3 regions of the Hominibacterium faecale genome follow, and region 3 is predicted to be linked to each of the others. Evidence: predicted binding sites of a transcription regulator. Region 3 holds the regulator's gene; each other region holds the start of a gene.

Region 1 (7,823 bases), on a different contig from region 3:
TAGTCTAACGCCACATCTAAAATCCGCGGGTTCCCTGTATTTAGTGTATCGATCGCTTCTGCCAAACGCCGCAGTTTGACGTACTCTTGCAGCGGTTTATTTACCAGCCGCTTAAACAATCTTTGAAAATAAAATGGTGACAATCCAGCTATTTCAGCTAAAACTTCTGCCCGTATATTTTCCTGTAAATGTTCCTCAATGTAATCGACAGATTTTTGAACTGCTTCCCATGCGTGCATATTGTTTACCTCCTGTTTGATTGTGTCATTATTATATCAAATGAATCACGCTTGGGCTTTCCCTGCAATGCCCAGTTGGAAATCAGAATTGTGAACACCCTTCTAGAAAAAAGCTCTAAGCGCCTTCACCAACCATGAAAAAACTCATGATTAAGAAGTTGCTTAGAGCAGGTATCATCCAATAAATTTATATAATCCAAAGCACTTATGCAGTCTTTTACAGCGTCAGTGACGGCGCGTTATATGTCCTGCCCGCCAGTTCGCTGTCCAGCATATACAGGCCCTTAGCATCACTGCCAAACAGTTCAAACTTACGAACCAGGCTGTCAGCCGTATCTTCTTCCTCAGCCTGTTCTTTTACAAACCAATCCAGGAACTGCATGGTCCGGAAATCCTTATCCTGATAAGCGGCATCATAGATGTTATGAATCAAGCCGGTTACATACCGTTCATGCTCCGCACCCACTTTCAAAGGATCGATAAATTCCTTGAATTCCTTATCCGGCTTGCCGATCGCTTCCAATGTGACGGACTGGCCGTTCTGCTGAAGATATTCCATGAAAAGCATAGCGTGATCCCGCTCTTCCTGTGCTTGAATCTTGTACCAGTTATAAAAACCGTCCAGATTCTCATCCTTATAATAATTCGCCATATCCAGATACAGATAGGCAGAATAAAATTCCTTATTCACCTGGTCGTTCAACAATTCTACTACTTTTTTTGATAACATATCGCTTCCTCCTTATCTTACAAATGTCACTACTCTTATATGTATACCACATTTTTTTAAATTGTAACAAATTTATTCAACATAGCCCATGCTCCGCGACAGCTCCAGTGCCACCTGCTTTACATAGGCAGCCGTGTCCTCAATGCGGTCATCTGTCAGTACACGTACATCTCCGCTGGCGCTGATAGAAGCAATGATATCACCACGATAATCGTAGATAGGCGCTCCAATACATCGATGCCCGATCTCAAATTCCTGATCATCCATAGCCCAGCCTTGCCTGCGTACCTTGGTCATTTCCTCATGAAGTTCTTCCATGCTGGAAATGGTGTTGGGCGTAAATTTAATGAAGCTGCAGTTTTTCATTCGGTCTTCCAACTCCTCCTTTGAGTAATTGGAAAGAAGACATTTGCCCAAAGATGAACAATAGGCGTGCATTCGCAGTCCGATCTGGGAATACATCTTCACCGTGGAAACCACATCCATCTTTTCGATATAGACTACTTGATCTCCGTCCAGTACGCCTAAATGGGAGGTCAATCCCAAATGGGATGTAATCTGTACGATATAGGGCCGGGCCTCGGTCTGCAGCTCCAGGCTGTTGATGTAGCAGCTGACCGCCTCAATCAGCTTCAGTCCGATCTTGTAAGTGCCCGATTCTGTCTTTTCTATGTAATTTCTTCTCGTCAGCGTCGCTAAAAGTCGATGTGCCGTACTTTTATGGAGTCCCACACGGTTTGCCAGCTCGGTAACACCCAGGCCCTCCTGTTCCTCTGCTAAAACTTCAATCATGTCCAGCACTCGATCCACAGATTGTACGCCTTTATCATCGTGGGTCGAAGGCTTTGTCATAAATCCACCTCCTCGCATTACTGTGATAACGTTGCAAATTCAAGTTTGGGTCTATTATACCACAGTTAAAAAGGTTGGGGAGCTTTTTTTCTTTTGAGAAAAGGAAGAGCAGTCTGCTGGGCAGACTGCTCGAAACTATTCTTTTGGAAATGTCAGCTTACATCATTCCCGGCATACCGCCCGGCATTCCGCCGCCCATTGGAGGCATTGCCGCGCCTTCTTCTGCAGGAGCATCTGTTACGCCTGCTTCTGTTGTCAGGAGCATTGCGGAAGCGGATGCCGCGTTCTGCAGGGCTGATCTTGTAACCTTAGCAGGGTCTACGATACCTGCGTCGATCATATTTTCATATTCTTCGTGAGCTGCGTTAAAGCCTACGCCCGCGTCGCTGGTAAGAACTTTAGCAACAACTACGCTGCCTTCGAATCCAGCGTTTTCTGCGATCTGTCTAACCGGCTCTTCCAGAGCTCTCTGGATGATTGCTGCACCAGTCTTTTCATCGCCGGCCAGGTCTTTCACATATTTTGCCACTGCCGGAATTGCGTTGGCCAGCGCTACGCCGCCGCCGGAAACGATACCCTCTTCAACTGCCGCTTTTGTAGCGTTGAGAGCATCTTCAATTCTCAGCTTTCTTTCTTTCAGTTCTGTTTCGGTAGCTGCACCTACTTTGATTACTGCTACGCCGCCGGACAGTTTTGCCAGTCTTTCCTGAGTCTTTTCTTTATCGAAATCTGAAGTGCTTTCTTCGATCTGCGCTTTCAGCTGATGAACTCTCGCTTCGATTTCGCTGGCATCGCCTGCTCCGTCTACGATTACGGTGTTTTCTTTGTCAACCTTAACGGTTGCGGCTGTACCCAGCATATCCAGGGTAGCTTCCTTAATATCATAGCCAACTTCTTCAGAGATTACTGTACCGCCGGTCAGGATAGCGATATCTTCCATCATGGCCTTTCTTCTGTCGCCGAAGCCAGGAGCCTTAACAGCTACACAGTCGAAGGTTCCCTTCAGCTTGTTGACAACGATGGTTGCCAGCGCTTCGCCTTCCAGATCTTCGCAGATGATCATCAGTTTTCTTCCCTGCTGTACGACCTGCTCTAAGATTGGCAGCAGCTCCTGAATGTTGGAGATTTTCTTATCTGTCAGTAAGATGTAGGGGTTTTCTAAAACAGCTTCCATCTTTTCTGTATCAGTTACCATATATGCGGACAGGTAGCCTCTGTCAAACTGCATACCTTCTACTACGTCCAGCGTCGTTCCCATGGATTTTGCTTCTTCTACGGTGATAACGCCGTCTTTGCCCACTTTTTCCATCGCTTCTGCGATCAGTGCGCCGATCTGGTCATCAGCAGCGGAAATGGATGCAACCTGCGCGATGCTTTCTTTGCTGTCCACTTCGTGGGAAATCTTCTGAATTTCATCCACAGCCACATCAACAGCTCCCTGGATTCCTTTTTTCAGTACCATTGGGTTTGCGCCAGCTGCTACATTTTTAAATCCTTCTTTAATGATGATCTGAGCCAGCAGTGTCGCTGTAGTCGTACCGTCGCCAGCGACGTCGTTGGTCTTTGTCGCAACTTCTTTGACCAGCTGAGCCCCCATGTTTTCAACAGCATCATCCAGCTCGATCTCTTTTGCGATAGTCACGCCGTCGTTGGTGATCAGCGGTGATCCGAACTTTTTATCGAGAAGAACGTTTCTTCCCTTTGGTCCTAACGTAATTTTTACTGTATCTGCAAGTTTGTCAACGCCTGCCTGTAATTTTCTTCTGGCGTCCTCACCATAATGTAATTCTTTTGCCATTCCTCATTACCTACCTTTCCTAATTACTCCACGGTTGCTAAAATGTCTCTCTGGTTTAAGATCGTGTATTCTTCACCCTGATATTTGATCTCTGTTCCGGCATACTGGGAAAAGATCACTGTGTCTCCTGCTTTCAGTTCCATCTTTTCTTCTTCTGTCCCAGGTCCCACTGCAACGATCTCCGCCATCTGAGGCTTTTCTTTCGCCTGACCAGGCAGTACAATGCCGCTGGCTGTCTTTTCTTCTGCTTCTAATCTTTTAATAACCACACGTGCGCCCAAAGGCTTAATTCCAAAACTCATAGTTTCATCTCCTTCACTTTTATAGTTATTTTATTATCTACGATTTGTTAGCACTCACTCTTTACGAGTGCTAACTATAATTTAATACTTTCAGTCCCAGTTGTCAACAGGTTTTTTTGGTTTTTTGCTAAAGATTTTTTAAAGAAAGGAAAAGCGGCAGGCTGCCCGGACTCTTCTCCGTTCAGCTGCCGCCTTAAATCAGATTTTATTTTTTCTTAAATCCTTTTCCCGCTAAGTATTCATCAACAAAGTGATCAATGTCTTTGCCTTTGTAATTCTTAGCGTCAGCTATATTGGTTTCTTTTCCGCCTGTACTATAAACTTCTCCATTCACTTTGATGATCCCTGCATTCCAGGAACCCTGGGGGTTCCCCTCCGAATATGGGGATAAATTTGCAAAATATATGATATTCCCGTTACCCAACTGATAAGGACGCCAGTACATGGTTTTTCCATCATAGCCTGTGCTGGCAAGCTCTGTCTCGCTGACCTTAGGCAGGCTTCCGTAGGCCTTATAGACATTCCTAATCAGCTCGCTATCCTTGCCGCTATTATTCAGCTCTTCCGCAGCCTTCTTCACCGCTGCAGCAAACTTACTGAACTCATCCGCTGCGCACCCGCAGGTAAACTCGCCCCGATAGCCGGCGCCGGAAGGAATCAACTTAAACTCATAATCCTGATCATATACCGGGCATTTGGTTTCACCTTCATAATATCCGTTATCCAGCATGTACTTTGCCACATTGGTACCAGTAATCTTTATCACATCTGCGGTCGTAGTGCAGCTGCGTATCTGAGGATCATAATTAAACATAGCAATAAACTTCTTTTCCAGATCACCCCGCTGAATGGCGCATTTTGTCTTTTCCGTCTTTTTAATATATCCAGTGTATGCCGGAATCAAAATCGCAGCCAGTATGGCCAAGATTACCAGCACCACTATCACTTCGACCAGTGTGAAGCCTCTACTATCTTTCCTTCTTTCCATATCAAATCCTGCCTCTTTCGGAAAAATCCACGCGGTCATAATCAGCCCAGCGATGTTTCTATCGTTCTCTTTCAACCGTTCGCATCTATTTTACCACAAATTTAAAAAATGAACACCCCCGGCAAAGGTTCATTTCCTGCGGTTCTCAAGAGTCAAAGGATCCGCGGATTGCCTGCGGCTGATTTGGCGAACATAGTAGAATAAATATTGCTGGGCGATTCCGCCGTAGCTGCCATAGGTACGGCCCGCAAAATCACTGATCTCCTTCACTGACTCCAGCCCGTAAAGATCGTTCATTACCTTTTTCATCCACACATCCACCGGAAAGCAATCGTACTTGCCCATGGAAAAAAGTAAAATACAATTTGCAACCTTGGGCCCCACACCGGGAAAGCTGGTCACATATTCAAAGGCTTCCGCAGCGGATACATCCGGCGCCCCCATCGTTTCCAGCCGCTCCAATCCGTCTGCGGCCACTTTTCTGGCGGTGCCGATCAAGTATTTTGCCCGGTAGCCCAGCCGGCATTCCGCCAAATCTTCCGGCTCCAGACAGGCCAGAGTCTCCGGCGCAGGAAAGGTGTAGTAGACCTCTCCGTCCAGCTGGCCGGCCTTTTCCCCAAACTGACAGCACAAAGCTTCAATACATTTTTTAATCCTTGGAATATGATTGTTTTGAGAAAGGATAAACGAAATCAGTGTCTCCCACTTGTCCTGCCTCAGCAGGCGAATTCCCTGTCCTGCACCAATGGCTCTTCCAATAACGGGATCCTTTGCCGCCAATTCTTTTTTGATGGCGCCATAATCCCGGCCCAAGTCCAGATAGTCCTTCCAAAATCCATTAAAATCCTCATCCGTTACATTTGAAAGTATCAGCCGGCCCCCTTGCTGGCAGGGATCAAATCGCAGATTAGCAATACGTCTGCCTGCAATACCGGCATAGCTTCCGTCGGGCCGGCGGTTCCACCTGAATGCCTGCCCGCAATCAAAGATATGGTCCAGGTCAAAATCGCGTATGCCTTCTATGCTGACCTGCCTCATTATTTCAGACCTCTTACTTCAATATCAAAGCGGTTTACATTGAAAGCCGTCATATCTTCGATCTGCCGGGTCGCTTCTTTTTGTAGCGCTGCAGCCTGAGCCACTATGTTAAATCCGTAGCGCATATTGACCAATGCCGTCAGCTCCACCCCTTCCATAGCCGTGATTGTCATCACCCGCAGGATATCGTCCACACTCTCCATCCGGGCCGCCACGCATTCCACAATATCGCTGAATACTTTGTCCGACAGATTGTAATCCCCCAGATAGCTGTAAGTCGGCCGCACCACGGATTTTTCCGCGAACCCGCCCTTATTGGCGCTCCATCCGCGAAAGATGCGCAGCGGCGACATAAAATAACCGGAGAACTGACGCTTGAGCTGAAAAACCGGAGCAGGGATAACGTGCTGTCCCATTTCATGCCGCTGTTTGTGGGCAATCGCCCGCTCCTCTTCCGTAGTGATATCCGTTATATACACGGTCTCCGATATTTGCGGGAGTGCCAGTCTCTTTGCAATTCGTTTAACCATCTCATCGGAAGTGCCAATTACTAAAAGCTTTTGCGGAGGTGTTCTACGGATGCTTTCAGCCACCTCCTTCTGGTGTTCCTCCTTAGTAAATAGGGCCGTTTTGACTGCCCCGACTTTTGTAGACTGCCTTTTGGCAGATATACCGGCCATAACTTTATTCTCATAAATAAAGAGTCCATCATCGATGATACCCTCAATATTTAATTCTTTACATAGGTTCTGGGCCTGGAAGCTCTTTCCTGTTCCACTTTTGCCCACAAGTGCGTAAACTTTCATCTTGAATTCTCCATACCCTTCTGTTATAATCAGATGTATCGTGAAGATAAACATTAAAGGAGGTTGTTACAATGGCTTATGTAATTAAAGATGCTTGCATCAGCTGCGGAGTATGCGCAGGTGAGTGCCCGACGGAAGCTATCTCTGAAGGCGACGGAATCTATGTAATCGACGCTGATAAGTGCATTGACTGCGGCGCATGCGCAGGCGCTTGCCCAGTTGACGCTCCAGTAGAAGCTTAGTTTATACATAATAATTTGTATACGTAATAACCGTTTCTTGCATAAAGAAACGGTTATTTATTTTTTGTTATATATTTTCCGTAGTATTGCGGTTCATATGGTACGCCAGGGAGTGCAGGCTGTCGCTCAGATGCACATTCTCAATGGCTACGTGGTCCGGCACTTCCAAATCTACCGGAGCAAAATTCCAAAGGCCGCTGACTCCGGCAAAGCAAAGTTTGTCCGCAACCTCCTGAGCGCTGTCCTTGGTCGTACAGATAATCCCAATGTTGATTTGGTTCTCTTCCACATATTCTACGATATTCTCATAATCCATAACCTCAATATCGTTGATCTTCAAACCGATCAGCCTTGGATTGATATCAAAAATACCGCAAACCACAAAGCCTGCTTTGTAGTAATAGGTGTAGTTAGCAATGGCCTGGCCCAGATTACCGGCACCAACGATAATCATCTTATATTCCTTATCCAAGCCTAAAATGGCGCTGATCTCATTATACAGGCCCTCAACGTTGTACCCGTATCCCTGCTGTCCAAAACCGCCGAAGTTATTGAGATCCTGACGGATCTGCGAAGCCGTGTATCCGATCAAGCTGCTGAATTCATTGGAAGAAATTTTGTCGACTCCCTTTTTCTGCAATTCTTTCAGATATCGTCGATATCTGGGCAGGCGCTTGATAACCGCATTTGATATTTTCGTATCTTTTTTCATTCCACTTCCTCAATTACCTTATAATTTGCAAAACCCGCCTTGCGACGGGTTTTCCTGATCTGCTGTCTTACGCTTTTTCCTCGACATATTTGATAATATCGCCTACAGTCTGGAAT
Region 2 (7,823 bases), on a different contig from region 3:
TGCTTGCGTCTGTAGTAACGATCCTTGGCGTCTGGGTTGCTACGGCCATGTCGGCCCAGTGCGTGGGCCAGTCGGGGATCAATCCTATGGAAATCTTCGGTATCATTGTCTTACTGGCAGCGAAAGCCGTTTCGTCCATAGAAGGTACAGAAGCTTTTTTTGTAGCCGCGATCGTAGCCGTAGCCTGCGGGCTTGTGGGCGATGTGATGAACGATTTTAAAGCCGGATCTATTCTTGGGACCAATCCCAAGGCACAGTGGATCGGCGAATGTATCGGAGGCATGATCGGTACCGTGGTTTCCGTGGGCGTACTGATGGTAATCGTTAAAGCTTACGGCCCAGAAGTGTTCGGAAGTCAGGAGTTTCCTGCAGCTCAAGCGGGTGCGGTGGCGGCCATGGTGGGAGGTATTTCCCATGTACCGGCTTTTGCGATCGGCCTTGTGATCGCGGTGATCCTTTCTTCTCTCAATTTTCCGGTCATGACCCTTGGACTGGGGGTGTATCTTCCGTTTTACATGTCCGCCACAGCCTTGATCGGCGGCGTAATCAGATTGATTGTGACCAAAGGACTGCCAAAGATCGAGAAAGAAGGGACGGGCCTTGTTGTCGCGTCCGGGCTTTTGGGCGGCGAAGCGATTATGGGCGTAATTATCGCACTTATTATTGCGGTTCAGGCCATTACCTGATAAAATGCATGTAGACAAAAAATAGAAGGAGTCATGACTACATGCAGCATTTGAAACCGAACGAAATTTTAGATGTAGCCATTGAGACAGGCGCTGCAAAATCGAAGGCAAGTTTTGGCAAGCTGACGATATTGGGTATTCTGGCCGGAGCCTTTATTGCTCTGGCAGCTTCAGGTTCCAATATGGCAGCCTTCAACCTATTGATGGATCCCGATACGTTGGGGCTAGGTAAAGCTCTTTCCGGTGCCGTGTTTACCGCAGGACTAATCATGGTGGTTTTGGCAGGCGGAGAGCTTTTTACCGGCAACGTCCTCATCCTTGCCGCGGCAGCGGATGGCAGAGTGAGGATCGGGCAGATGCTGCGAAACTGGTGCATTGTTTACATAGCCAATCTGCTGGGTTCGCTGATGATCGCAGGAATGATCTATTACAGCGGACAGCTGGAAAGCGGAGCCGGTCTTTTGGGAGCGTTGACGGTAAAGACCGCAGCGACGAAAACGGGACTGGATTTTGGACCGGCTTTTGTGCTGGGAATTCTGTGCAACTGGCTGGTGTGCCTGGCTGTTTGGATTTCTTTCGGAGCATCCGGCACAGGCGGGAAGATCGCAGGAATGTTTTTCCCCATCTGGCTCTTTGTTACTTCCGGCTTTGAACACAGCATCGCCAATATGTATTTTATTCCCGCAGGGATCCTGGCCAAAGGAAGCGACCATTTCGCCGCTTTGTCGGGAGTCTCGCAGGAGGCCCTTTCCGGCCTTACCTGGAGCGGATTTCTCATAGACAACTTAATACCCGTCACCCTGGGAAATTTGGCAGGGGGTGGAGTATTTGTTGCGCTGGCCTATTGGCTGGCATATAGAAAAGCGTGATGCAGAAAACCGCATCACGGCACAACTTCATATTTTAATCGAAGCCTATATCCATTGCGCGAATGGGACTTGAAAGATGATATCACATCCAATTACAGGAGGTGGTAGCATGAAAACAGGATTTATCGGAGCCGGGAAGGCCGGATGCAGTCTTTCCCGGTACCTTGCGGGTTCGCAGACGACGATCTGCGGTTTTTACAGCAAAACTCCGGAACATTCAAGACAGGCGGCAGATTATACCAGATCAGCCGTTTTTTTTAACTTAGAAGAGGTTGTACAAGAAAGTGATATGATCTTTGTAACAACTCCTGATAGCGTGATTGAACAGGTATGGGAAGGGATTAAACATTTGGAGGACAAAGGCTCGGTTGGGCTGAAAGGGAAAATTTTCTGCCATGTGAGCGGTTCCCTTTCATCACAGATTTTCTGCGGAGCCAAAGAGCGGGGCGTTTTCGTCTGCGCAGCCCATCCCATGCAGGCCATCAGCAGCAAAGACACCGATCTCACCGGCGCTTTTTTTACCCTGGACGGCGACGATCAGGCGGTGGGGCTCGTAAAAGGCATGCTGGAGAAAAAGGGAAACCCAACGGCAGTAATCGCTCCGGCCAGTAAGAAGAAATACCATATGGCGGCGTCCTGTGCCAGCAACCTGGTGGCGGGGCTGGCTCAAATTGCTGTGGACGCTCTCACAGACTGCGGATTTTCCCAGGAGGGAGCATTATCCATGCTGACACCCCTTATGCTGGGAAATATGAAAAACATCTGTGAAAAAGGGCCGATGGAGGCTCTGACCGGCCCGGTGGAACGCTGTGACTGCAATACCGTGAAAGCCCATATCGACCAGCTTAACGGGGAGGAACAAACGATTTATCGGCTTTTATCCCTGCGATTGATCCAGATCGCACAGAAAAAAAATCCAACAAGAGATTATTCCAAATTAAAATTGATACTGGAGGAAAAAGACCAATGAAAAACACAACCGTTACCTTTAAGAAAGCAAAAGAAGAAAAAACAAAACTGACCATGTTAACCGCCTATGATTACTCCTTCGCCAAACTGATGGATGAAGTAGGCGTGAATTCCATCCTGGTGGGGGACTCAGTGGGCATGGTTTGTCTGGGATATGAAGATACGCTGCCTGTAACCATGGAGGATATGATTCACCATACTGCGGCTGTTTCCAGGGGCGCTGCCAATGCGCTGGTGGTAGCTGACATGCCTTTCATGTCCTATCAGACTTCCGTTTATGATGCGGTTGTTAATGCCGGCCGTCTAATTAAAGAAGGCCATGCCCAGGCGGTAAAACTGGAAGGCGGTTTTGAAGTGACCGAACAGATCAAAGCCATTGTCAGCGCATCAATTCCGGTTGTGGCGCATATCGGCCTGACCCCGCAGTCAGTCAATGCCTTTGGCGGATTTAAAGTACAGGGGAAAAACCAAGAAGCAGCACAAAAGCTGCTGGATGAGGCAAGAGCCGTAGAAAAAGCCGGCGCCTTTGCGGTTGTTCTGGAATGTGTTCCGGAAAAGCTAGCATCCAAAATTTCCCAAGAGCTGTCCATACCCACCATCGGCATCGGCGCCGGAGCAGGATGCGATGGACAAGTTTTGGTATATCAGGATATGCTGGGCCTCTTCAGTGATTTCACGCCCAAATTCGTTAAGAAATTCGCCAATGTAGGTGAAATCGTAGGAGGCGCATTCCAGGATTATATCAAAGAGGTTCAGGAAGGCAGCTTCCCTGCAAAAGAACATACTTTTAAGATGGACGATGAAGTCATCGATCATTTGTATTAGGAGCACAAGATGAAGATTGCAGAGACAAAACAAGAAACTCGTAAGATTGTAAAAAAATGGAAAAAACAAGGGCTTTCGGTAGGCCTTGTTCCGACCATGGGCTTCCTCCATGAAGGCCATGAAAGCCTAATATTAAAATCTGCCGCTGAAAACGACAAAACTGTGGTCAGTGTGTTTGTCAATCCCATGCAGTTTGGAAAGAATGAGGATTTGGAAGATTATCCACGCGATTTTGAGCGGGATTGCTCCATCTGCCGAAAAGCAGGGGCAGATCTGATTTTTCACCCCTGCCCCCAAGAGATGTATCCGGCGGACTTCTTTTCCTATGTAAATGTGGATCGGATTACGGAGGGACTCTGCGGCAGCGATCGCCCGGGACATTTTCGAGGCGTCTGCACCGTGGTCAGCAAGTTGTTTCATATCACGACGCCGGACAGAGCATACTTTGGACAAAAGGATGCCCAGCAGCTGGCGGTAATAAAGAAAATGGTGCAGGATCTGGATTTTGACCTGCAAGTGATAGGCTGCCCCACTGTGAGAGAAGCGGATGGTCTGGCGAAAAGCTCACGCAATACATACCTGTCGCCAGAAGAACGGAAGGCGGCGGCTGTGATCCACAGGACTTTGGAATATGCGAAAGAAGCCATTTCACAGGGGCAGCGGGATGCAGGCGAGCTGAAAAAGGAACTGGTAAGCCGGATTGAGAAAGAGCCTCTTGCAGAGATCGATTATATTGAGCTGGTGGACGGCGAGCTTCTCCAGCCGGTGAAAGTTTTGAAAAAGCCGCTGCTGATCGCGGCAGCCGTCAGGGTGGGAAAGACCAGGCTCATTGACAATTATTTTTGGGAATAAACAATAGAGGACGAAATGGCAAATATCTATAGTTCGCGTTGCCTGTGTATTCTTTTTCGGTAATATCCATTCTTTTTTCGAAGAAGCATTTGCTATAAACCCTAAATTTTGCTATACTGTATTGCAGTTTTTGTAAAAACGTATCGAAGAAAGGAATATCCTATGTGGAGCCGAAAGGAATTGAAAGCAGAGGCAAAGGCGAATCTGAAGAAAAATTATTGGGCCATGGTGGCGGTATGTTTCTTAATGGCGATTCTGATTGCCGAATACAGTCTGTCAACTGAGACAATTAATTATTATGATTCGGATAACCGTTACAGCGGCGCGGTCCAAAATGAGATGAACAGTACCGGCGGCCTTGGCGAAGAAATGGATCACTTGCTGCCGGGAAGCGAAGAGCAGCTCCAGCAGGAACTCCACCCGACCAAAGGAGTGTTTTCCTCCGTTTTCAATATGCTGGGTAAATCCAAGGCAACGGCGAACAATATCCTTCGTACAATTAATTCTATTGCGGCAGACCATGGCGGATTTGCGCTAATGATCGCGTTGCTGGCCGTAGCGCTGGCAGCCTTTTATGAAATTTTCATTAAAGCCATGCTGCGAGTGGGTGAACGACGTTTCTTTCTGGAAAACCATTTATATCATAAAACGCATATAGGAAGAATCTTTTTCCTGTTCAAAGAAAAGAAATTCAGACGGCCAGCTTGGGTTATGCTGGTTAAGGCGATTTACCTGTTCCTGTGGAGCCTGACCATTGTCGGCGGCATCATCAAGCACTACTCTTATAAAATGATTCCCTATATTCTAGCCGAAAACCCGGATATTGACCGGCGCCAAGCCTTCAAGCTGTCTCGGGAAATGATGAATGGAAACAAGTGGAAAGCATTCGTTCTGGACCTTTCCTTCATTGGCTGGAACATTCTCATGAGCGTAACCTTTGGCATTCTGGGGATTTTCTTCCTCAATCCTTATGTGCGCGGGGTGGAGGCCAATCTCTATCTGGCTCTACGCGCGACGGCGATTGCCCGCAATTTACCCGGGGCGGATGCCCTGAACGACGATTACCTGGCCGCCGCGCCGGCAGATATTCAAGAGGGCTTTTATCCGGGACAGGCGCAAGTGCGGCAAAAGAAAATCGCCCTTGACTACCACCGCCATTACACTTTGATCAATCTGGTGTTATTCTTTTTCATTGCTGCTTTTATCGGCTGGTGCTGGGAAGTTGCGCTCCATCTTGTAAAGGACGGCATCTTTGTCAACCGGGGCACCATGCTGGGACCCTGGCTGCCGATCTACGGCGTAGGGGGCGTGGCGTCGCTGATTATTCTCAAACGCTTTGTTGACAGGCCTTCGCTTTTGTTCGTTCTGACCATGGCTCTGTGCGGGGTTGTCGAATATTTTACTTCCTGGTATTTGGAAATGACCAAAGGGATCAAATGGTGGGATTACAGTGGTTACCTGCTCAATCTCAACGGTCGAATCTGCCTGGAAGGACTTCTGACCTTTGCCATTGCCGGCTGCGCCTTCATCTATTTGATCGCGCCAAAGCTGGATACCATGCTTAATAGAATTCCCAAGGGGACCAGGTTTGGCATCTGCGGTATCCTGATTCTGCTCTTCGGCGCCGATACCGTCTATTCCCACTTCCATCCAAATACCGGAGAAGGTATTACCGATTACGGGATGCTGGCAGAGCCGGAGCGTTCTGCCGCATCAGGTCAGGAGGCCTCAGGGGAAACGACGTTATAGGGAAAACTTGTAATTTCCCCCTTGATTTCTGTCAACAGTTGATGTATAGTAATGTTAGCACTCGATAAAGCTGAGTGCTAACATTTTGATTTAAAAGGAGAATGTATTATGGCAAAGAAACAGTTTAAAGCAGAATCAAAACGACTTTTGGACCTGATGATCAATTCCATCTACACCCATAAAGAAATTTTCCTGAGAGAGCTTATTTCCAATGCCAGCGATGCCATTGACAAATTATATTACCGCAGCCTGACAGAGGGCAATACAGGCCTTTCAAGAGAAGATTTCGCAATTACCATCGAGCCCGATAAGGATGGACGTACCTTGAAGATTATGGATAATGGTATGGGTATGACCAAAGATGAACTGGAAAAGAACCTGGGAACCATTGCCAGGAGCGGTTCGCTGGACTTTAAGAAAGAAACAGAAGGCAAAGATGATATCGACATTATCGGCCAGTTCGGAGTAGGCTTTTATTCCGCTTTCATGGTCAGTGAGAAGGTAACGGTAATCAGCAAAGCCTTTGGTGAAGAAATGGCTTATCAGTGGGAATCCAGCGGAGCGGACGGATACTCCATAAAAGAATGTGAAAAAGATTCAAACGGCACTGAAATTACCTTGCAGCTGAAAGCGGACACCGATGATGAGAACTATAGCGAATACTTAGATACTTATAAAATCAAGAACCTGGTGGGCAAATATTCTGATTACATCCGCTATCCGATTAAGATGATGGTGGAAAAACAGCGCCTTAAAGAGGGAACTGAGGACGAATACGAAAGCTATTCGGAAATGGAGACCTTGAACAGCATGGTTCCTCTTTGGAAAAAGAATAAGAGCGAGATTAAGGACGAAGATTACAATACGTTTTATAAAGAAAAATTCTATGATTTCACCGATCCAGCCAAGGTGATCCATACCAGCGTGGAAGGCGTTACCAGTTATACCGCACTGTTGTTCATTCCGTCTCAGGCGCCTTATAACTACTATACCAAGGACTTTGAAAAAGGATTGCAGCTTTATTCTTCGGGCGTGCTGATCATGGACAAATGCGCCGATCTTCTGCCGGACCATTTCAGCTTTGTCAGAGGTCTGGTAGATTCCCAGGATTTGTCGCTGAATATTTCCAGAGAAATGCTTCAGCATGACCGCCAGCTGCGGGCCATCGCATCTCGTTTGGAAAAGAAGATCAAGAGTGAGCTCTTGGAAATGCTCAATAAGGATCGGGACAAATATGTGGAATTCTTTAAGAATTTTGGATTGCAGCTGAAATACGGGCTTTACGACCAGTTCGGCGCTCACAAGGAAGTTCTCAAAGATCTGGTTATGTTCCATTCATCCCAGGAAAACGCATTGGTTACACTATCTGAATATGTGTCCAGAATGAAGCCTGAACAGAAATATATTTATTATGCCAGCGGCCAGACCACAGAAAAGATCGACAAGCTGCCCCAGACAGAGCTGTTAAAAGATAAGGGCTATGAGATCCTTTATCTGACAGAGGACATCGACGAATTTGCGCTGCAGATGCTGCGGGAATTCGATGAGAAGGAGTTCAAATCCGTATCCAGCGATGACCTGGAGATCGAGGAAAGCAAGGAAGAAAAGGAAGCTGCCGACAAACAGGCGGAGGAAAGTAAAGACATGCTGGCCTTTATGAAAGAGGCTCTGGGGGATAAGGTCGCGGAAGTACGGCTGACCCAAAGATTAAAGAGCCATCCTGTGTGCCTGACGGCCAAAGGCGGCCTTTCCATTGAGATGGAAAAAGTCCTCAACTCCATGCCGGTGGACCAGAAGGTTCAGGCGGAGCGGGTACTGGAGATCAACGCCAAGCATCCGATTCTGGAGACCTTGAACACCGTCTATAAAGAAG
Region 3 (7,823 bases):
CGTTGATCTGTCCGGTACCTCCGCAGTCCGGGCATGGGGATGAGCTCTGGAATGTACCAAACGGTGTTCTCTGTGTCGTATGAACCTCTCCGGTTCCTCCGCACTTGCCGCAGGTCTTTTTTGAAGTACCGGGCTGTGCACCGGTGCCACTGCAGGTCTCGCACTCCACATATTTATTAATCTGTATTTCTTTCTTTGTACCAAAAGCAGCTTCTTCGAAGGTAATGGTCATCGCTTTCTGCAGGTCATTACCTTTTATGGGGCCGTTTCTCCGCCTCTGTCGGGAGCCGCCTCCGCCGAACATACCTCCGAACATATCGAAGATATCCTCAAAGCCGCCCGCGCCAAAGCCTCCAAAACCGCCGCCCGCACCGCCGAATCCGGCATTGGGATCTACTCCTGCATGTCCGAAACGGTCGTACTTGCTTTTCTTTTCAGGATCGGATAAAACGCTGTATGCTTCATTGACTTGTTTGAACTGTTCTTCGGCTTTTTTGTCCCCGGGATTTTTGTCCGGATGATATTTCATGGCCATCTTTCGGAAGGCTTTTTTGATTTCATCATCGCTGGCGCCCTTTTGCAGTCCAAGGACTTCGTAGTAATCTCTCTTATTCTCTGCCATAGCCTTTTCCTCACTTTAAGTATTATACTCGGGCAGAGCACTCCCTGTAAAAGGAGTGCTCTGTCAGAGTTGGATTAGTTGTCTTTCTTGTCCTCATCCACTACTTCATAGTCAGCGTCTACTACGTTGTCTCCTGCAGGGCCGTTTTCTGCGCCGCCGCCTGCCTGGCCGCCCATGTTGGGGTCAAATCCCGCGCCGCCTGCTCCGCCGTTTTGCTGTGCCTGCTGGTACATCTTAGCTGAAATAGCGTGGAACTGTTCAGTAAGTTTTTCCGTTTTATCCTTGATCTCGTCGATGTTGGTGCCCTCAAGCGCCTTGGACAGATCGTCCTTAGCTGCGTTTACTGCATTTTTTTCTTCTTCTGACAGACTTCCTTCGATTTCTTTCAGGTTCTTTTCTGTCTCATATACCAGCGTTTCTGCCTGGTTGCGAACTTCAACTTCTTCTTTTCTCTTCTTGTCTTCTTCCGCGTACTGTTCAGCCTCTTTTACCTTAGACTGAATTTCATCGTCGGACAGTTTTGTGGAAGAAGTGATGGTAATGCTCTGTTCTTTGCCGGTACCCATATCCTTTGCGTGTACATTTACGATTCCGTTGGCATCGATGTCGAAGGTAACCTCGATCTGAGGTACTCCGCGGGGAGCCGGAGGAATACCGGTCAGCTGGAAGCGTCCCAATGTGGTGTTTCCGGCCGCCATTTCACGTTCCCCCTGCATGACGTGGATATCGACAGCTGTCTGATTATCCGCCGCTGTGGAGAAGATCTGGCTCTTCTTGGTGGGGATCGTTGTATTTCTTTCAATCAGCTTGGTCGCTACGCCGCCCAATGTTTCGATGGAAAGGGACAGCGGAGTTACGTCCAGCAGCAGTACGTCATTTACTTCACCGGTCAGTACGCCTGCCTGAATAGCAGCGCCGATTGCTACGCATTCATCCGGGTTAATTCCCTTGAACGGGTCTTTTCCTGTCACTTTCTTAACTGCTTCCTGTACAGCCGGGATTCTGGTGGAACCGCCGACCAGGATTACTTTGGAAATATCACTGTTGTTAACACCGGCATCGTTCATAGCTTTCTGCATTGGTTCGATGGTCTTCTGAACCAGATCGGCGGTCAGCTGTTCGAACTTGGCCCTTGTCAGGTCCATGTTCATGTGCAGCGGTCCGTCCTGATTTACAGTGATGAACGGCAGGTTGATATTGGTGGTCTGCGCGCTGGACAATTCTTTCTTCGCTTTTTCAGCAGCTTCTTTCAATCTCTGCAGCGCCATCTTGTCATTTCTCAAATCAATGCCATTTTCTTTCGCAAATGTATCTGCCAGATAATTGAGCACGGCTTCGTCAAAGTCATCGCCGCCAAGCTTGTTATTTCCGTTTGTAGCCAGTACTTCGAATACGCCGTCGCCAAGCTCCAGAATGGAAACGTCGAATGTGCCGCCGCCCAGGTCATATACCAGGATTTTATGCTGCGCTTCATCTTTATCAAGACCGTATGCTAAGGAAGCAGCCGTCGGCTCGTTAATAATTCTCTTTACATCAAGTCCGGCGATCTTACCTGCATCTTTCGTAGCCTGCTTCTGGCTGTCAGTAAAGTAAGCGGGAACTGTGATGACGGCTTCTGTTACTGTACCGCCCAGATAACTTTCCGCATCCGCCTTCAGTTTGCTCAGAATCATTGCGGAAATATCCTGCGGTGTGTATTTTTTACCGTCAATTTCTACGTTGTGGTCAGTACCCATGTATCGCTTGATTGAAGCAATGGTTCTGTCCGGGTTGGTGATGGCCTGTCTTTTGGCGGTTTCACCGATCAATCTTTCACCGTTCTTGGCAAAGCCAACTACGGATGGAGTGGTTCTGTTTCCTTCTGCGTTGGCAATTACGACAGGTTCTCCCCCTTCTAATACTGCTACGCACGAGTTTGTTGTACCTAAGTCTATACCTATTACTTTTCCCATGTTAATCTCTCCTTTTATATTGTATTTCTCATGTATTTAAATTTTTAAACATTAACCATTTAATCAGCTGGCCACCTTCACCATGGACGGGCGGATGACTTTGCCGTTGAGCGTATAACCTTTCTGCATGACGCCGGAAACTTTACCACTTTCATATTCATCGGTTTCTTCATTCATCACCGCATTGTGGAAGTTAGGGTCAAACTCTTCTCCAAGGGCAGGTATTTCTTTCAGCCCTGCCTTTTCAAGCACATCGAAAAGCTGTTTGAAAATCATTTCCATGCCTTCTTTAAAGCTTGCGTCATCGGCATTATGCTCCAGCGCCCGCTCAAAGTTGTCGAGGACGGCCAGAAGTTCAATCGCCAGTTTTTCATTGGCATAGGAATAGATATCGCTTTTTTCCTTTTCTACTCGTTTTTTGTAGTTCTGGAAATCAGCCATCAACCTCATATAGCGGGAACTTTCGTCCTCCTCAGGTTCCTTGCATTCTTCCTGTTTCTCCGCTTCCTCGCCTTCCTGGGATTGGTTTTCTTCCTTTTTTGCTTCGTCATCGCAGGACGCTTCAGCTTCCTTTGTTTGCTGCTCCTTTTTTTCTTCGGCTATTTCTTCAGCCATTTCGCGTTCTTTTTGCTCGTTAGTCGTCATCCTTACCTCCTCCTGACAGTTTAAACGTATTGCTTATATTCTCCGTCAAATATTCAACGACCGAAGTAATTTGCCCGTATCGCATCCGCGTGGGCCCGATCACGCCGATCTTGCCGGCCAGCTTTCCATCCACATGATAAGTGGCGGTAATCAGGCTGCAATCCTGCATGATGTCTTCGGCATTCTCTTTTCCAATGGTTATGATTACACCGTTTTCCCGGTTGATCAATGTCTTTGTAAAGTCCTCTTTTTTATTGAGCATTTCCAGAAACATTTTTGCTTTATCCAAGTCATTGTACTCAGGAATGGAAAAGATGTTGGTCAGTCCATCCATGTACAAGTTGACGTTGAGCATATCTTCCAGGGTCTTGATGAAGTTAGGTACGACCTTCCTTGCCAAAGTGCTCATGGCTTCGATATCCGTCTCAAAGCTTTCGATAATATCTAAGGTAAGTACTTCGCTGATGGTCTTGCCTCGGTAATTATAAGTCATGGTCTTGGCTAAAAGCTCCAGACCATCCTCTGTATAAGGTACCTTCAGCTTGAGGGCTGTGTTAGATACCTTACCGCTGTGGGAAACGATCATCAGAACAACGGTATGTTCGTCTACCGGCAGCAGGTTAATGTATTTTAATGTATCTTCATCCGGCGACGGTGTCAGGGCGAACGACGTTAAATTGGTAATATCCGATAAAATTTTCGCTGCGTGCTGTACCGTTTTTTCAAGTTCCGTCACGTTTTCATAAAGCTTGCTTGCGATGGCATTTTTTTCATCTTCGCTCAATTCATATTTTTTCATCATATCGTTTACATAAAGACGATATGCCAGCTCAGAGGGAACACGACCTGCTGATGTGTGGGGATGAGTCAGATATCCCATCTCTTCCAGATCAGCCATTTCATTTCGAATCGTTGCCGGGCTTATCCCCAAGTCGAACTTTTTGGAAAGTGTTCTGGAACCGATCGGCTCTGCTGTTCTAATGAAGTCGCTGATAATAGCCTGTAATATTTTCAGTTTCCTTTCACTTAAATCCATGATAGCCCCTCCTGTTAGCACTCTTTATAAGTGAGTGCTAATTACAGTTTAAATTTACCACTCTTATGTAGTATTGTCAACACTCTTTTAAAAAATTTCTTGAAAATTTTTCTTAGGGTTTTCCCGAAAATTAAATGGGCTGACCCGATTTCCCATCGGCCGGGATTCGAGGCGAAAATTGAGGACGCACGGGCTGAACATGCACAAGTTTGATGTAAACTGATAAAGTAACACCGGCGGCACTCCGCAAAAAGGGGACTGCCTCATGCGGCAGTCCCTTGCCTGGTGTAATATTTCATGTCCATAAATCCTGCCGGGCCGCAAGCCCGGCCCGTCCTTTGACGGTAGTATTAAAGTCTGTTTTTCAGTTCGGGAAATCTGGTGCAAATGTAGTTTACTGCGATTTCTTTCACTTGCTCATCACTCAGTTTTCCGGTGTCGATGCACAAATCGTATCCGGTCAGATCCAGCCATTTCCTTCCGGTATACGTATTGTAATACCGCGCTCTTGCCTTATCGGCCTTTTCGATCATTTTCAGTGATTTTTCGTGGGAAAAATCCAGGGTGTTTTCCAGCCGCTCCAATCTTTCATCCTCGTCAGCATGGAGAAAAAAGCTTACATGCTTCTTATAGCCGCGGAACAAATCAGATCCGCACCGTCCCACAATTACGCAAGGCCCTTCATCTGCCGACTGACGGATCAGCTCCGATTCAATCTGATAGAGATTTGCCCCCGTCGGTACCAGCCATGCATCTGTCATATAGGGCAAATTGTAAATGCTGGACTGGAACAGAGACTTTCCTACCCGGTACTCCTGTTCATCTAGATTTTCAAGATCCTCTTGTGGAATGTTCAGCTCCTCAGCTGCCTTTTTCAGCAGCTCTTTATCAATGTAGCTGAATCCAAAATACTCTGCGATAGCTTTTCCAAGAACCGAGCCTCCGCTGCCAACCTGTCTGCCGATGGTAATAACATAATTATTCATGATTCCACCCCACTTTCCAAACAGTGCTTTTTCTTTATTTTACTCCTTTATTTTCCATTCGTCAAAGGCAAACACCAATTTTCTGACTTTACATAGCATAAAAAGAGAAGCTATAATGAAAGGATTGAATTATGAAAGACTTACATATCAATAAAACCGCATCACTGAAACGATGTTTCGGCATGCGCGAGTCCGTTACAATCACAGTAGGAACCGTCATCGGCGTCGGCCTCTTTACAGTCGGCTCCGGCGCGGCCGGCATTCTAGGTCCGGCAGTGATTTTCGCCACTTTAACCGCGCTCATCATCAGTATCTACCCGGCTCTGATCTATGCCGAAATGGGCGGAGCGCTGCCTTTTGCCGGCGGAACTTACCAATACGCATCCCTTGGACTTGGAAGGCCCTTTGGGATGCTGGCCGGCTGGAACTTTATCATCTCCATGGTATCAGTTGCCAGCGGGGAGGCGCTGGCTTTCAGTTTCTATCTGCGTACGCTTTTCGAAGCGTTGGGATTCTCGCTGCCCTTCAGCGATCCGGTGATCGCCTCTGCTGCCATCTTACTCTTCGTTGTCCTTGCTGTCCGCGGAGTGGAGATGAGCGGCAGGCTGCAAAATGGCTTTTTGTTCTTTTTTTGGGGAATCACTATTATCTGGTTTATCACCATGCTGCCGGTCTTCCACTTGGATTCTTTTTCCATATCCACAGCTAGCGACAGCCTTTCTATTAAAGACTTTTTCCCATGTGTAGCCATGATCTGGTGGTGCTTTGCCGGCTTTGAAACCTGCTGTGCCATGGGAGAGGAGATCTGTTTTCCCCGGATCAATCTGCCCCGCGCTTTGTTTTTAGCGCCGTTCATCGTCTTTATTGTAACGGCATTATTCCAATGGGCCTTGGTCAGCATCACGCCTGTTGACAGCCTGGCAGCTTTGGCGACTGCAGATGCGCCTTATGCTCACGCCATGAAAACAGCCGGAATCGTAGGGCTCCCGCTGATACTTTTATGCCTGGGGATTACCTTTGGCGGTGATTTTTCCACCCTCAACGCCGCCATTGCCGCGCCGGCCCGTTATCTGTTCACCATGGCCAGAGATAACGCAATTCCTCCCATTCTGGGGAGAATCCATCCCCGCTTTCAGAGCCCTTTTATCGCTTTGATCTGCCTAGGCCTTTTGATGATCCTTTTAGTATCAACTGGTTCCATCACCTATATCGCCTCCCTGTCTCTCTTTGCGACCCTTCTTTATTATGTGATCGGCATGCTGTCGGCTCTGGGGCTTCGAAAAAAATACCCGGATCTTTCCCGGCCTTTCCGCACGCCCGGCCTTTCCGCAGGCGCAGGGGCCAGTATTGCCGTTTATCTACTTTTAATGACACAGCTTTCCCCGGAAGCCATCGCTGCTGGCATTATGTGGTCCTTAGCTGGCCTGGTTCTGTTTTTCGCTAGAAATGGTTTGCAAAAAAATGCGCAAACGAAAAAAGAGAAAACCGAATTTCTCTTTACTGACCATGAGTTTGATGTGCCTTCTGATGCAGAACAGGCAAAGATGGACCGGGAATACCGGATCTGGCGCCTGTCCGTAATCTGTGCCATCATAGGAGTTGGAGCACTATATCTGTTTTCCTTTGTATGTTAGCCTTCTCTGGCATCTTTTAACTGTTGAAACAACTCAATATAGTCTGGCGAAAAAACACTGTTTCTTCGCCAGATAAATGTAAAGTCGTGTGTAAGGTCGAAATCCAGCAGAGGAATTTTTATCAGTTCTCCTGTTTCCAGCTCTTTTTTTACCGCTGCCTCATAGAGGAAGGTAATTCCGCATCCAGCCGCGGCCAAGGCTTTAATAGCGTTGATATTACTAATTTCCAATATACTTTTATAATCGCTGATTAAAAAATTGCGGCTTTCAAGGTAACGTTCGAAAATTTCTCTGGTCCCGGAGCCTTCCTCCCTCACAATAATCCGTTCATCAAAAGTATCTTCGATCCGCATCATTTTTTTCGCAGGCTGATACGAGGGACCGCATACCCCAATATAAGGTTCATTGGAATAGACTTTGGAGTCATATTCACTTTTGGCAAAAAAGCCTTCTACCAGTGCAAAATCAATCTGCCCGTCATTAAGCTTTTTCAGCAGCTCTTGAGTGTTGGCAACGGTCACGTGAACAGCTGCCTCAGGATGGGCCTTCAAATAGCTGGCGACCGGCGCCGGAATTACGAATTCTCCCACTGTTAAGGTCACACCGAATACCAGCTCTCTTTTTTCTCCCTGCAACTGTCGCAGCTTGTCTTGCAGATGCATCACATCATGAACCATCGTCGTCGCCGTGCTTTGCAGAAAGGTTCCGGCCTCTGTCAGGCTGATCTTTTTGTTATGATAATCAAATAATTTAACTTCAAACAGTTCCTCCAGATATCGGATATGCTGAGAGACCGCAGGCTGGGTGATATTAAGTTCTTCCGCCGCACGGGTAAAATTCATGTATTTGCATACAGTCAGAAACGTATTCAGTCTAAAATCCAGCATAACCGTCCTTCCTTTCCTTATGATCCCCAGCTATTTTTTCAGCTCAGGAAATCTGCAGCAA

Evidence for each region. Region 3 encodes HrcA, which represses chaperone genes, less so after heat shock. Its sites were predicted from a motif close to TTAGCACTCNNNNNNNNNGAGTGCTAA; they were not measured.
Region 1: LG211_RS14450 (co-chaperone GroES) is a predicted target of HrcA. The motif match lies at 3,969-3,995, and genes of this name have one in related genera.
Region 2: htpG (molecular chaperone HtpG) is a predicted target of HrcA. The motif match lies at 6,005-6,031, and genes of this name have one in related genera.

The regions. Positions count from the first base shown of each region.
Region 1 is NZ_JAJAGH010000010.1:7,792-15,614, forward strand. Features, by position in the region: gene LG211_RS14430 (AraC family transcriptional regulator) at 1-239, opposite strand, end outside; gene LG211_RS14435 (ferritin) at 457-969, opposite strand; gene LG211_RS14440 (IclR family transcriptional regulator) at 1,042-1,821, opposite strand; gene groL (chaperonin GroEL) at 1,979-3,619, opposite strand; gene LG211_RS14450 (co-chaperone GroES) at 3,643-3,921, opposite strand; gene LG211_RS14455 (prepilin-type N-terminal cleavage/methylation domain-containing protein) at 4,127-4,909, opposite strand; gene LG211_RS14460 (DNA-3-methyladenine glycosylase family protein) at 5,039-5,947, opposite strand; gene LG211_RS14465 (P-loop NTPase family protein) at 5,947-6,753, opposite strand; gene LG211_RS14470 (DUF362 domain-containing protein) at 6,825-6,995, shown strand; gene LG211_RS14475 (redox-sensing transcriptional repressor Rex) at 7,063-7,707, opposite strand; gene acpP (acyl carrier protein) at 7,775-7,823, opposite strand, start outside.
Region 2 is NZ_JAJAGH010000006.1:313,406-321,228, reverse strand. Features, by position in the region: gene LG211_RS09385 (OPT/YSL family transporter) at 1-686, shown strand, start outside; gene LG211_RS09380 (formate/nitrite transporter family protein) at 728-1,555, shown strand; gene LG211_RS09375 (Rossmann-like and DUF2520 domain-containing protein) at 1,665-2,525, shown strand; gene panB (3-methyl-2-oxobutanoate hydroxymethyltransferase) at 2,522-3,349, shown strand; gene panC (pantoate--beta-alanine ligase) at 3,359-4,201, shown strand; gene LG211_RS09360 (DUF975 family protein) at 4,364-5,950, shown strand; gene htpG (molecular chaperone HtpG) at 6,059-7,823, shown strand, end outside.
Region 3 is NZ_JAJAGH010000003.1:373,899-381,721, reverse strand. Features, by position in the region: gene dnaJ (molecular chaperone DnaJ) at 1-622, opposite strand, end outside; gene dnaK (molecular chaperone DnaK) at 697-2,574, opposite strand; gene grpE (nucleotide exchange factor GrpE) at 2,638-3,219, opposite strand; gene hrcA (heat-inducible transcriptional repressor HrcA) at 3,209-4,255, opposite strand; gene LG211_RS04510 (cytidylate kinase-like family protein) at 4,606-5,241, opposite strand; gene LG211_RS04505 (APC family permease) at 5,373-6,875, shown strand; gene LG211_RS04500 (LysR family transcriptional regulator) at 6,872-7,762, opposite strand; gene LG211_RS04495 (cytidylate kinase-like family protein) at 7,793-7,823, opposite strand, start outside.